Alloyangia pacifica: one gene and its partner. The protein of the gene in region 1 interacts with the protein of each later gene in a pairwise test. Links are inferred from orthologs where the notes say so. Each region holds a gene or a part of one and is shown on either strand. Other genes may lie near its edges.

Evidence for each region.
Region 2: the proteins of CEW88_RS02485 (region 1) and trkA interact in binary tests that used the Escherichia coli proteins (3 or more experiments, as listed by UniProt). The link is inferred for Alloyangia pacifica from one-to-one orthologs.

The regions. Positions count from the first base shown.
Region 1 is NZ_CP022189.1:504,582-512,411, forward strand. Bases 2,016-4,985 are described here. They hold CEW88_RS02485 (PTS sugar transporter subunit IIA), read left to right. Parts: upstream 2,016-3,253; coding sequence 3,254-3,718; downstream 3,719-4,985. Other genes in these bases: lptB (LPS export ABC transporter ATP-binding protein), read left to right, coding at 2,016-2,382; hpf (ribosome hibernation-promoting factor, HPF/YfiA family), read left to right, coding at 2,633-3,199; CEW88_RS02490 (sulfotransferase family 2 domain-containing protein), read right to left, coding at 3,802-4,985. Also shown: CEW88_RS02460 (ribonuclease D), read left to right, coding at 1-501; LPS export ABC transporter periplasmic protein LptC, read left to right, coding at 505-1,104; CEW88_RS02470 (LptA/OstA family protein), read left to right, coding at 1,112-1,624; more of lptB, read left to right, coding at 1,624-2,015; more of CEW88_RS02490, read right to left, coding at 4,986-5,235; CEW88_RS02495 (DUF5927 domain-containing protein), read right to left, coding at 5,242-6,942; CEW88_RS02500 (glycosyltransferase family 2 protein), read right to left, coding at 6,939-7,830. UniProt on the Escherichia coli protein: Seems to have a role in regulating nitrogen assimilation.
Region 2 is NZ_CP022189.1:1,702,773-1,708,120, forward strand. Bases 2,456-5,329 are described here. They hold trkA (Trk system potassium transporter TrkA), read right to left. Parts: upstream 4,644-5,329; coding sequence 3,267-4,643; downstream 2,456-3,266. Other genes in these bases: CEW88_RS08170 (TrkH family potassium uptake protein), read right to left, coding at 2,456-3,263; ntrX (nitrogen assimilation response regulator NtrX), read right to left, coding at 4,798-5,329. In the rest of the region: CEW88_RS08155 (phosphotransferase family protein), read left to right, coding at 1-58; GTPase HflX, read right to left, coding at 86-1,339; RNA chaperone Hfq, read right to left, coding at 1,357-1,596; more of CEW88_RS08170, read right to left, coding at 1,749-2,455; more of ntrX, read right to left, coding at 5,330-5,348. UniProt on the Escherichia coli protein: Part of the constitutive potassium transport systems TrkG and TrkH. May regulate the transport activity of TrkG and TrkH systems. Binds to NAD(+) and NADH.

The sequences.
Region 1 (7,830 bases):
GTACAGCTCTCTGGCGGCGACGGCGAGGCCCATCTCGTGCAGATCGCCCGTGGACAGACCGAGGCGCCGAACCTCTGCCGCCTGCTCGAGGATCCACAGGTGCTGAAGCTCTTCCACTTCGGCCGCTTCGACATCGCCGCCATGTACCATGCCTTCGGCGCTCTGGCCGCACCGGTCTATTGCACCAAGATCGCCAGCCGGCTGGTGCGCACCTATACAGACCGCCACGGGCTGAAGAACCTCACGCATGAATTGCTCGGGGTCGACATCTCGAAGCAGCAGCAGTCGAGCGACTGGGGTGCCGCCGAGCTCAAGCCCGCGCAACTCGACTATGCCGCCTCGGACGTGCTGCACCTGCACCGCCTGCGCGCGGTTCTGGACGCGATGCTGGAGCGCGAGGGGCGCCGCGAGATCGCCCAGGCCTGTTTCGAGTTCCTGCCGACCCGTGCGAAGCTCGACCTCGCCGGCTGGCCGGACACTGACATCTTTGCCCATGTCTGACCGATGGTGCAGCGCGGGGACACATACTCACGGCTGATCGCCTGGCTGAAGCTGCTCCTTCCGCTGGTGGCGTTGGCGTCGCTTTCGACGCTGTTCCTGCTGTCGCGCGGCTCGCAGACTTCGCAGGATCTGCCCTTCGCCGAGGGCAGCGTGCCGGATTCGGAAGTGGTGATGGCGCCGCAATACGCCGGGACCACGGCGCGCGGCGATGCCATCACCATGACCGCACAGCGCCTCCGCCCAACGGGCAAACGCGAGGGTGAACTGGAGGCGGATGGCTTTTCCGCCACAATGGACATGACCGACGGCAGCCATCTGACGCTCGACGCCGACCTCGCCACGATCCGCGAGGAGGAGAAGGGCGCACTGCTGCAGAAGAGCGTCCGCATCACCAGTTCCGCGGGCTACGAGATGGTCACCGAGAAGATGCGCACGGCGCTCGACCGGATCGAGGCGGAGACGCTGGCTCCGGTCAGCGGAGAAGGGCCGGCCGGCCGTTTCACTGCCGGTCGGCTCAAAATCACCTCTTCCGGCGAAACCGATGACGTGCAACTGCTTTTCACCGATGGCGTGAAGCTGATATACGATCCGAAAAAGAAGTGAGATCCCGATGGTCCGCAGTGTCGCCCTGATGATTGCCCTCTTCGCCTGGAGCGGGCTTGCCGCTGCCCAGGGCACGCAGGTGGCCTTTGGCGGCATGACGCAGGACACCAGCGCGCCGGTCGAGGTCACCGCCGATCAGCTCGAGGTCAACCAGACCGACGGCACCGCGCTCTATACTGGCAATGTTGTCATCGGACAGGGCGAGATGCGCCTCGCCGCGCCGCGGGTGCTGGTGGTCTATGCCGAGGGACAGGACGGCGGCCAGGGTCGGATCCAGCGCATGGAGGCCAGCGGCGGTGTCACGCTGGTCAGCGGCGAGGAAGCCGCCGAGGCCGAACGCGCCGATTACGACATTGATGGCGGCACCGTGGTGATGTCCGGCAATGTCCTGCTGACACAGGGCGGCAACGCGCTGACGTCCGAGCGCATGGTGGTGAACCTGACAAACGGCACGGCGCAGATGGCCGGGCGGGTGAAGACGGTGATCAATCAGGACGGCAGCGGGCAGGGACAGAACTAATGGCCCGCCCGACGCTCACCGTCACCGAAGGCAGCCACGGCCTGCGGATCGATCACCTGCGCAAGAGCTACCGCAAGCGCACGGTCATCCGCGACGTCTCACTCAAGCTCGACCGCGGCGAGGTCGTCGCGCTGCTCGGGCCAAACGGCTCCGGCAAGACCACGACCTTTTATTCCATCGCCGGCCTTGTGAACCCCGAGGGCGGGCAGGTCACCATTGACGGGCGCGACGTGACCTACCTGCCGATGTACCGCCGCGCGCGGCTCGGCATCGGCTACCTGCCGCAGGAGAAGTCGATCTTCCGCGGCCTCTCGGTCGAGGACAACATCGCCGCGGTGCTCGATATCGCCGAGAGCGATCGCCACCGCCGTCGCGAGCGGCTCGAGGAGTTGCTCGGCAGTTTCTCGATCGAGCATCTGCGCCGCGCGCCGTCGCTGGCGCTGTCGGGCGGCGAGCGGCGCCGGGTCGAGATTGCCCGCTGCCTCGCAGCCAACCCCAAGTACCTGCTGCTCGACGAACCCTTCGCCGGTGTCGACCCGATCAGCGTCGGCGACATCCGGCATCTCGTGGCCGATCTGAAGAAGCGCGGCATTGGCGTGCTGATCACCGACCATAACGTTCGCGAGACGCTCGAGATCGTCGACCGGGCCTACATCCTGCACGACGGGCATGTGCTCATGTCGGGCACGCCGGCCGAGGTGGTGCAAAACGAAAACGTGCGCCGCGTTTACCTTGGTGAGAATTTCCGCATCAGCTGACGCGATTCTCCGAGCGAATCCGCCTATCATGGGCTCACCCGTTCGCGACAGATCATTGACAAATCGGGGGCTGCTGACCTCAAATGAGTGTATGACGCACCGTTATTCTGCAGCTCCGGAACTCGCGTCCCCTGAGGAGAGGGACCCCCGGATCCATTCTGCAGCGGGCTTGCGTCACCCCTGATCCGCACCACATCTGAGGCAGCCCTAGGGCTGGATGCGAACGGATCCAAAGAGAGAAGGAACAAAGATGCGCTATCAGATCACAGGAAAGCAGATCGATATCGGCGACGCACTTCAAACCCATGTCAAACAAGAGCTTGGCACGGTGTTTGGCAAGTACTCCGGGCGTCCGACCGATGCGACTATCACCTTTTCCAAGAGTGCGCATGAATATGTCTGCGAGGTCACGGTTCACCTCTCTACAGGGCTGACCACCTCGGCCAAGGACAAGGCGACCGAGATCTACTCTGCCTTCGACGGCTGCGGCGAAAAGATCGACAAGCAGCTGCGTCGCTACAAGCGGCGGCTGAAGGACCATCACAAGGATCGCGCGGAGCCCGTTGAACTCCACAACGCGGCCTCGTATATCCTCGCCCGCGAAGAGGACTCGCAGGACTACGACGAGCCCGACACGCTGCAGCCGATCATCGTGGCTGAGATGGAAACCAAGATTCCCTCTCTGACCGTCGGCGAAGCCGTTATGCAGATGGAACTGGCCGGAGCTCCCGTGCTGGTCTTCCGCAATGATAAGAAGGATGGCGTGAACGTCGTTTATCGGCGTGAAGACGGCAATATCGGCTGGATCGATCCGTAAGGGATGGGGCAGTCGGTGGATCGGCGCCTTCGAGCAGACAGTAAAGGGCGGTCAATGACCTTTCTTGAACTCCTGAAACCGCAGGCCGTGAAGGTCGTCGGGGCGGCAAGCAGCAAGAAGCGGCTGATGCATGACATCGCTGAGCTGGCCGAATCCGCCTATGGCATTCACGCGGCCTCGGCCGTGGAGGCTCTGATGGAGCGCGAAAGCCTCGGACCCACTGGTGTGGGCCACGGCGTGGCGCTGCCGCATGCCCGTATCACCGGTATCGACCGGGTGCACGGCGTGTTCATCCTGTTGGATAAACCCGTCGAATTCGAGGCGGTGGACCGGCAACCGGTGGACATCGTCTTTGCTCTCTTCGCGCCGGAAGACGCGGGCGTGGAGCACCTGAAGGCACTGGCGCTGGTGTCGCGTTCGCTGCGCGACGCGGCGCTCTGCACCAAGCTGCGGGCGAACCCCGATCCGTCGACGCTCTACGCTGTGCTGACCGAGGACCGCTCGTCGCAGGCGGCCTGAGCTGGACAGACAGGACATTCCAGAGGAGCGGGCCGAGAGGTCCGCTCCTTGTCTTTTCCGTGTCCGGTTCGGGGGAGACCGGTTCAACCCAGATCGCCAAAGCCGAACATCAGGTAGTCGCGCTGGTAAGCCTCGCGGGCGAGCTCTTCCAGAGAGGCGTCGTAGATGTCCGCCAGCGCGTAGGGCGCGGCATCCTGCTGCGACTCCGCCTCCGGTTCAGGGGGCGCGGCGTGGCCAACCTGCATCGCAAGAGCCGGCAGGTAGATGGCCATCTCTTCCTCGCGGACGATCATGTCGGGCAGGGTGAATTCGGCCATTCCCTGCAGGCATTGCGCCTGCGAAGCCCAATGGCCGTCGACCCGCACCGCGGTCTGCCCGGCGAGGTTGGCCTTGAGGAAGACCAGGAAGGCGGCAAAGGCGTCGCGGTGCTGGGCGAGGCTGTAGTCAGCACCGGGCGCACCCTCGGGCAGGGGCAGGCCATTGGCGCGGCGCAGGGTCTTGCGGATGCGCCCGAAGCTGCCGGGACCGGTCGACAGGATGCGGCTGCAGAAGGCCTCATGAGCGCGGGCGAGGGGATGGCGGATCACCGTGAAGCTGCGGTGCCCGGGACGCGCGCGTTTCCATTGGCGCAGGGACTTTTGGCTGAAGTCACCGGTGAGGGCCTCGTCCTCGACCAAGTCGAGGGCGCAGAGCCAGCGGCGCACGGCGCGGGTCGGGCCGGAGTGGATCGGCATGTAGAGCAGCGGCGTCTCGGCGGCAGCGACGTAGCCCGGCACCACCGGCCCGCGCCTCGGCTCGAAATTGGGGGTGCGGGACAAGTTGAACCGGTCGAGCCGGGTCAACGCCCGCTCCATCTCGCCAGCATTGGCGACCTTCTCGACCACCGGCTCGGGGTTCTGCCGCTTGAGCTTGCCGTCCAGCGACTCGAGCCGCGACGGGACGCCGAGCCATTTGGCCAGCCCGTTCATTACCTCGAGGCTCTGCAGGTCCTCGTAGCCCACGTAAAAGGCCGTCTGCCCGCTCACCTGCAGCGCGGTCATCAGCCTGAGCTGGAAGTCCTGTAGACGCGCCAGATGCGTTTCGAACTCCGCGCCGTCGAAGGTTACCTGCGCGTCCTTGCGCTTGCTGACGTTGGTCAGCTTCCACTGACCAGTGGTCTGGGCGATCTTCCAGCTGACGTAGCTTTCCACTGGGTTGCGGGTCAGCACGATCTTGGCGACGCGCTCGTCGTCCAGCAAAGGCTGCAACACCCGAGGGTCATGGTCGTGGAAGAAACGGAAACCGCCCATCCCGGGCGTCTCCTGCCGGATCGCTTGCAGGAGACGGACCGGATCGGCCTCGCGCTCGGGCTGGGTGATCCCGAGGATGTCGCTCGCGTTGGGATAGCCAATGAAATGCGGGTTGAAGGCCTCGCCGTGGCAGGTGACGCCGTCCAGCGCGTTGAGGTTGGCCTCGAGGAAATTCGAGCCGGTGCGCATCTCGGCAAAGACGACGAAACTGTCGAAACGATCGGACATGAAAACTCAGTTCTTCACGAGGTAGGACTTGCGGGTGGGTGCGGCGGTGGGGCGCAGGGCCGGCTCGACCGGGAAGTCGCCCATGAGGTAGGGGTGCATCCCTTGGTTCTTGAGGTTCTGCAGGAAGCGCCCGAAGCCGCCGAGGTCCCGCAGCACCGGTGCTTCGGCAAGCCGGCGCGGTTCCTTCTGGCCGATCTCATCGAGGATCAGCTGAAGCGGCTCCATCGGCGCCTCGATGAACTCGGCCATTGTCCAGATGCGGATGCGCGCCTTGGCCTCGGGCGAGCGCAGCTCGTCGAGCAGCAGGTGCTCGGCCCTCTGCAGCGCGGCCGCCTCGGCGCGGAGGGTGGAGAAATCCCCGCCCGCGCGGAACAGGGGCACGGCCCAGGCGCCCGAGATGACGCTGATCTGCGCATTGGGATCGCGTGCGAGGTCCCACATGATCTCGGGAGCATCGTGTGGGCCGAACTGGAAGCACTGGCGGGTGCCACGGGTGTTCCAGATGAGGTTGGTCAGGAAGGCCCGGTGGTTCCAGTCGCGCAGCGCGGCGCCGTCCGAAAGCGCGCCGCTCAGCACGGGCTGCCCTTCGGCGAACTCCGCCCGCTCGGGGGCGAAGAGGTGGCCATGCACCTGCGCCCCGGTAGCGCGGGCGAGCCAGGGCTCGAATTCCTCGAAGAGCTCGGAAAACCCCTGAAAGACCGAATACGGCCCGGCGGTCATCCCATTTTCCCAACCGAAGTTGGGGAAGCGCGACTGCATGTAAAGCCCGGCGCGGCCCCGGGTCCGCCGGTCCACCGCCTTGGCAAAGACGCGGTCGATCTTGCCCGGCTTCGGCTCTTGCCGGTTGGCGAGGCTTTCGGGGTGGTTGAGGAAGGCGTCATAGAGACGCCTCGCATGCGGCCAGATCTTGCGCGCCACGAAACAGTCGGAGCGGCGCAGGAGCTGCAAGTGGTCGTCGTAGAAGGTGTGCGGCTTGCCCTGGAAGTCGAACTTCGACAGCGTCAGCGACCGGCTCTCGATATTGCGCGAATGCAGGCGGGCGAGGGACTGGAAGTAGCTCTCGTCTGGGATCCAGACGCGGCGGAAATAGCGCTCGTGCCAGCGTCGCTCCGGCGAGGAGAGGATCGCCGACAGTGTGTGCCGGGTCAGACACCACCATTGGCTGCCCATGTGCGGCACCACGCCCCTGGGGATACGGCGGCTCACGCGGAGCACACGCTGCACCTCGACCAGCCGGTCGAAGAGATAGCGGTTTCGGCGCCAGGAGAAGGGGAAGAAGAGGGTGAAGCGCTCATGGTCCAGCCCGCCCACGGTCCAGGGCACATCGGCGGTGGTGGCGCTTTCGATGAAGTCGGTCTGCGGGCGCGCGTCGAGGTAGTCGATCAGCTCCTCCACCGGGCGAAGCGGCAGGCAGGAGCCCGAGGTTAGATAGACATGGCGCACGCCCTCGAAGCGCTCGAGCATCAGCTCGGCGGCGTCCTGGCTGGCGGCGACAAGCCCCCAGGTGCCCCAGTCGCAGCGATGGCGGCGCGAGAACAGTATCTGCGGCAGGTCCGACAGCGCCTCGGTGAAGGCGGTATAAGTCTTCTTTGCCACCTTCTCGTCGACATGGATCACCACGGGGCAGCCGGCCTTCGCCCAGTGCCGGGCCACCTGCTCGGCGCGGTCGAAGGCGGTGTGCACCAGCATGACGATCCCGACGCTCATGCCCAGTTGCCCTTGGACATGAGGCCGAGGATCTCGAGCTGGCGCCAGTTGATGTACTTCTCGGACCACTTGCACCAGAGATCCGGGTTGTCGCGGATGCCGTCCGCGTAGGCGATGTATTCGGTCGAGCCCGCGTAGTGCTGTTTGCGGCTCAGCTCTTCCTCGGCCTTGGCGTTGAACGTGTCGAGGAACTTGGTGTGCAGCAGCAGGCCCGAGGCCTTCTCTCCTCCCCATTCGTCGTAGACGAGGTTCAATCCGCGCGGCAGCAGCATGTGTGTAGAGCTGACGTAGGCGTAGCGCCGGTCCCATTTCACAAGCGGCACCTTGTTCAGCGCCGGGGCGCGCTCGGGCTGGTCCGGAAAGAACACCCGCGCCCTCGGCCCGCCCTGGATCCAGAGGTTTCCGAAGCGCTTGTTGCGCTTCACCGAGTAGTTGCCCGAGTCGAACCACGACGCGATCTCCAGCGGGTCCTGCCCAGCGGTGTAGGGCTGCGCGTCGAGCCGCCCCTTGGGATACATGTCGAGCAGCATGGCCGAGAAGCTCTTGATCGACGAGGCGTCGAGCCAGTCGGTCAGGGCACGCAGCGGGCGGGTGTCACAGAACGGGTAGAGGAAGAGCTCGTCGGGATCGACCACCAGCACCCAGTGCCCGTCACCATAGGTGCGCAGCAGCCAATTGATCCAGTCCATGCCGAAGCGCGCGCGCTTGTAGCTGGCCCGCGTGTGCCAGACCGACACGTCCTCCTGCCGGGCGAGATAGTCGAGCGAGCCATCGGTGCTGTCGTTGTCGACCATGACGAAATGGTTCACGCCCATGTCGCGATAGTACTTGAGGAACCACGGCAGGCGCACACCCTCGTTCCGGGCAGTGCAGAAGACAATAAGGTCA
Region 2 (5,348 bases), 1.2 Mb from region 1 along the record:
GCGCGCACGGCTGAAGGCGGCGAAGATGATCCTCGCCGCCGACAAACCCCTGTTCTAGGGGCACGTCTCTACGAAGAGAGATGCGTCACACCGTCTCGAACTGAGCGCGGTCCTTGGCGGTCCAGCGCAGGTGCAGGAGGTAGCCCTCCTCGTCCTGCTCCTCGGACAGCACCAGCCCTTTCTGGAAGAGCCACGCCCGGCGCTTGCCCTCGCCGAAGCCGATCCGCACATCCTCGTCGATCGAGGCCCCCTGCAGCCGCTCGGTCACCGCCTCGAGCAGCCCGTCAAGCCCCTCGCCGGTAATCGCGCTGACCGCGAAGATGCCTTCGTCGCGCGCTGCACGGGCGAGCGCCGCCTCGCGATCCTCCGGATCAAGCTGGTCGATCTTGTTCCAGACCTCGATCTGCGACACGTCCTCGTTGACGCCCAGAGAGCGCAGGATGGCGTAGACGTCTTCGGCCTGTTCCATCGTGCCCGGGTGCGAGATGTCGCGCACGTGCAGCACTAGGTCGGCGGCCAGCACCTCTTCGAGCGTGGCGCGGAAGGCAGCAACCAGCTCGGTCGGCAGGTCAGAGATGAAGCCCACCGTGTCGGACAGGATCACATCCATGCCCGTCGGCAGTTGCACCGCCCGCATCGTCGGGTCGAGCGTGGCAAAGAGCATGTCCTTTGCCAGCACCTCTGCCCCGGTCAGCCGGTTGAAGATGGTCGACTTGCCGGCGTTGGTGTAGCCGACCAGCGCGACGATCGGATAAGGCACCTTGGCGCGCGCCTTGCGGTGCAGGGCGCGGGTCTTGACCACCTTGTCGAGCTGCCGGCGCAGGCGCACGAGTTGCTCGTCGATGGCACGGCGGTCGGCCTCGATCTGGGTCTCGCCGGGGCCGCCGACGAAGCCGAGCCCACCCCTCTGGCGTTCGAGGTGGGTCCAGGCCCGCACAAGGCGCGTGCGCTGGTAGCTCAGTGCCGCCATCTCGACCTGCAGCACACCCTCGCGGGTCGCGGCGCGGTCCGAGAAGATCTCGAGGATCAGCCCGGTCCGGTCGAGAAGTTTCACCTTCCACTCTTTTTCGAGGTTGCGCTGCTGCACCGGCGTCACCGGGCCATCGACGAGCACCAGCTCGACCTCGGCCTCTTTGAGACGTTCCTTCAGCTCGGCAATCTTGCCAGAGCCGAAGAGCGTGCCGGGATGCGGGTCGCGCAGCGGCACAACCTCGCTCCCCACGACCTCGAGGTCGGGGAGAGCGGCGGCCAGGGCCACGCCTTCTTCAAGCGCCATCTCCGCATCGCGGCGATCACGGTCTGCCTTGATATCGGGGTGCAGGACCCAGGCGCGGGTCACATGCGGATCATGTTCGTTCAAGCGGTATCGTCGCCGTCATAAAGGTTGATCGGCTGCGACGGCATGATGGTCGAGATCGCGTGTTTGTACACGAGCTGCGACTGACCGTCGCGGCGGAGGAGAACGCAAAAATTGTCGAACCAGGTGATGACACCCTGCAATTTTACACCGTTGATCAGGAAAACCGTAACCGGAACCTTGGTTTTCCGAACATGGTTAAGAAATGCGTCCTGTAGATTTTGTCTGTCTGAAGCCATTAATTTAGCCTTTTTTTCTTGCTGCAGCCGTTCTCAGGCGCTCCCTCGTTCTTGGCGAGTATGTATCGCAAGTTGCGGAACTTCCAGAGCAAAAATACCGACCCCGCGGCGGGTCGGCCGGCGCTCAGCGCAAAGGCGCCGCAAGCCCCTGCTCAATCGCGCCAAATGTCAGGCGTTAGCAGCACGATGATGCCCAGCACCTCGAGCCGTCCGAGCACCATGGCCGCCACAAAAAGCCCCTTCGCCGCGTCGCCCATCTCGCTCAGCGGGATCGGCTGCTCGGCGGCGGCGCGGATCAGCGGACCGCAATTGGTGAGCGCCGCGACCGTGGTGACCATGGCGTTCTCGAAATCCAGCCCCGAGAGAGCGAAGAGCAGCGAGAAGACCGCGATCGTCATGGCAAAGAGCATGAAGAACACCCAGGCGACAAAGGCCCCCTGCCGGCGGATGCGCCGCGCCATGACGCCGGAGCGGCCCAGCGAATGCGGGTGCACCAGGCGTTCCATCTCGCGCACGCCGGCAAGATAAAGCGCGTAGATCCGCAGCAGTTTCACGCCGCCGGCCGTGGTCGCCACCCCGCCCCCCATGATCGCCAGCCCAAGCAGAATCACCCCCGGCGTCTGCAACCCCGACCAGCCACGCACCGCGCCCCAGTCGGCGCTCTGGAAGCCGGTGGTCGACAGAAATGAAAGCGCCGTGAAAAGCCCGCCCCAGAGCGAGCGCAGCCCGGCGGCGAGATTGGTCTCTGTGCCGATCTCGAAAGAGGCGATCCAGTGCCGCAGGAAAAGCGCGGCGGGCAGGACAAGCACGATCAGCAGCCCCAGGCGGAACTCGGGATCATGGCTCAGCTTCGACCCCGCGAGACCCTTCGTGTCACCAGAGAAGGTCAGCCGCGAGAGGGCAAAGAACAGGAAGAGGAAGATGATCATCTCGCCCGCCATGCCGCTCTGCGCCGTCTGCGGCCCGCCGATGGGAGAAATTCCCGAAGTCGAGAGTGTCGACATGGCATGGCTGAGCGCCACCAGCGGTTGGTCGCCCGCCATCAGCAGCATCACCCAGAGCGCCACCGTCAGGCCGACGTAGATCGGCGCCAGCACCCGCGCCGAGGCGGCAAGCCGCAGCGCCGGGTCGGTCACGTCGCGCCGCGCTGCGCCCGCGTCAACGCTCTGGCCGGGCTCACCCGAGGCGGTAACCTCGAAGCCCCCCAGCGTCAGCGGCGCCAGCAGCGCCGCCGAGCTGACCCAGATCAGCAGCCCGCCCATCCAGCCCACCTGCGCGCGCCAAAGGTGCTCGGCCGCCGAAAGGCGCTCGGGGGCAAAGAGCGTGGCCCCGGTGGTCGTCAGGCTCGAGACCATCTCGACATAGGCGTTGAGAAAACTGGTGGTCCGCACCGCCTCGTGGAACGGCACGGCGAGCATGGCAGGCAGCAGCAGGAAGGTCGCGAGCAGTGCCAGCAGCTGCCGCGGCGCCGAGCGGTAATGGGTCCGGGTCGCCTGGGCGATGCCGATCAGCGTGGTCAGCACCAGCCCGACGATGCCCGCGTAGAAGAAGCTGCGGGCGTCGTGGAACTCCTCATGCGCCAGCGCCACGGCGGCGGGGGCGATCATCGAAGCACTGGCGATGCTCGCGAGCAGGATCAGAAGGGGCGTGCGGCTGAGCGTGCGCATCGATCAGAAGAAGTCGATCGAGACCTGCAGGAGCCGCTCGACCTCCGGCACGTCCTTGGCCAGCGCGAACATGACGATGCGGTCGCCCTCTTCGATGCGCAGCTCGCCGGTGATCTTGATCACCTCGCCGTCCTTCATCACCGCGCCGACCAGCACGCCTTCGGGGAATTCGATCTCGCGGATCATCCGCCCGGCGATGGACGAGGTCGAGAGCACCTCGGCCTCGATCACCTCGGCCTCGGCGTCACCGATCGAGTAGACCGAGCGCACCCGGCCGTGGCGGATATGGCGCAGGATCGAGCTGACGGTGGTGGCGCGCGGGTTGATATGGGCGTCGACTCCCATCGGCTCCATCAGCGGCACCAGCGTGGGGTCGTTGATCAGCGCAATGGCCATGGGGCAGCCCTCGGCCTTGGCGCGCACGGCGGCCAGCAGGTTGGTCTTTTCGTCGTCGGTCACGCACAGCACGGCGTCGGCGCGGCTGATGCCTGCCTCGCGCAGAAGCGCGGTGTCGAGCGCGTCGCCATGCAGCACGATGGTGCGCTCCAGCGCGTCGGCGGCGCGTTCGGCGGCGGCGCGGTCCTTCTCGATCACCTTGGCGCGGATGCGCTCGGCACGGCTTTCCAGCGCGCGCGCCACCGCAAGGCCGACGTTGCCGCCGCCCAGCACCACGATCCGCTCTTGCTTGCGCTGCGCCTTGCCGAAGATCTCGAGCGTGCGCTGGATGTCGTCGGCGTGGACCAGCACGTAGCAGGCATCCCCGACGAAAATCTGATCACGCGGCTCGGGGGCAAACAGCGTGCCCTCGCGGCGGACGCCCACCACCACCGAACGCAGCGTCGAGAAGAGGTCCGAGAGCTGCCGCAGCGGCGTGTTGATGATCGGGCAATGCTCGTCGATGGTCAGGCCGAGAAGCTGCGCCCCGCCCTCGAGAAAGCGCTCGGTGTCAAAGGCCGCAGGGGCTGAGAGGCGCTGCAGCGCGGCCTCGGCGACCTCCTTCTCGGGCGAGATCACCACGTCGATCGGCAGGTGGTCGCGGCGATAAAGGTCCGAGTAGATCGCCGTCAGGTAGCTCTGCGAGCGCAGGCGGGCGATCTTGCGCGGGATGGCAAAGATCGAATGGGCCACCTGGCAGGTGACCATGTTGACCTCGTCCGAATAGGTGGCGGCGATGATCATGTCGGCGTCGCGCGCGCCGGCCTTGTCGAGCACATCGGGATAGGAGGCGAAGCCTGCGATCCCCTGCACGTCGAGCGTGTCGGTCGCCCGCCGCACCAGGTCGGGGTTGCTGTCCACCACGGTGACGTCGTTGCGCTCGCCCGAGAGATGACGGGCGATCTGCCAGCCGACCTGGCCCGCGCCGCAAATGATGACTTTCATGTCGTCTGCCCAAATTGCTGGCCCGAGGCCCCGAGTGTGCCCGGCATGACATGCCCGGTGCGAGCGGTCAATGCACGGGCGCCCCCAGGGCGTTTCCAGCCCCGCCCACGAGGCGGAACTGTCCCGGAATTAAACCCTTTATCCGGCGCCGCTCTCAGGAGGCGGAGGTCACCTGGTCTTCCTCGATATAGGCGATGCGCCCGCCGGATTTCGCCCCGGTCACCACGCCCAGCGACTTCAGCTTGCGGTGCAGCGCCGAGCGCTCCATGCCGACAAAGGCCGCGGTGCGCGAGATGTTTCCGCCGAAGCGGTTGATCTGGGTCAGCAGGTACTCCCGCTCGAAAGCCTCGCGCGCCTCGCGCAGCGGCAGGGTCGCCAGCGTGCCCGAGAGCACCACGCGGCCCTCCTCGTCCTCGCCCGCCGGGCCGTCCTGCGGCAGTTCGCGCGCCTCGATCGGGCCGCTTCCGTCGCCGAGGATCAGCACGCGCTCGATCAGGTTCTTGAGCTGGCGCACGTTGCCCGGCCAGATCATCGTCTGGAGGAGCGCGACCGCGTCGTCCGAAAGCTCGCGCAGCGGCAGGCCCTGGGTGCGGTTGAAGCTCTCGATGAAGTGGCGCGCCAGCAGCGGGATGTCCTCGCGCCGGTCCTCGAGCGAGGGCACGGCGATCGGCACCACGTTGAGCCGGTGGTAGAGCTCCTGCCGGA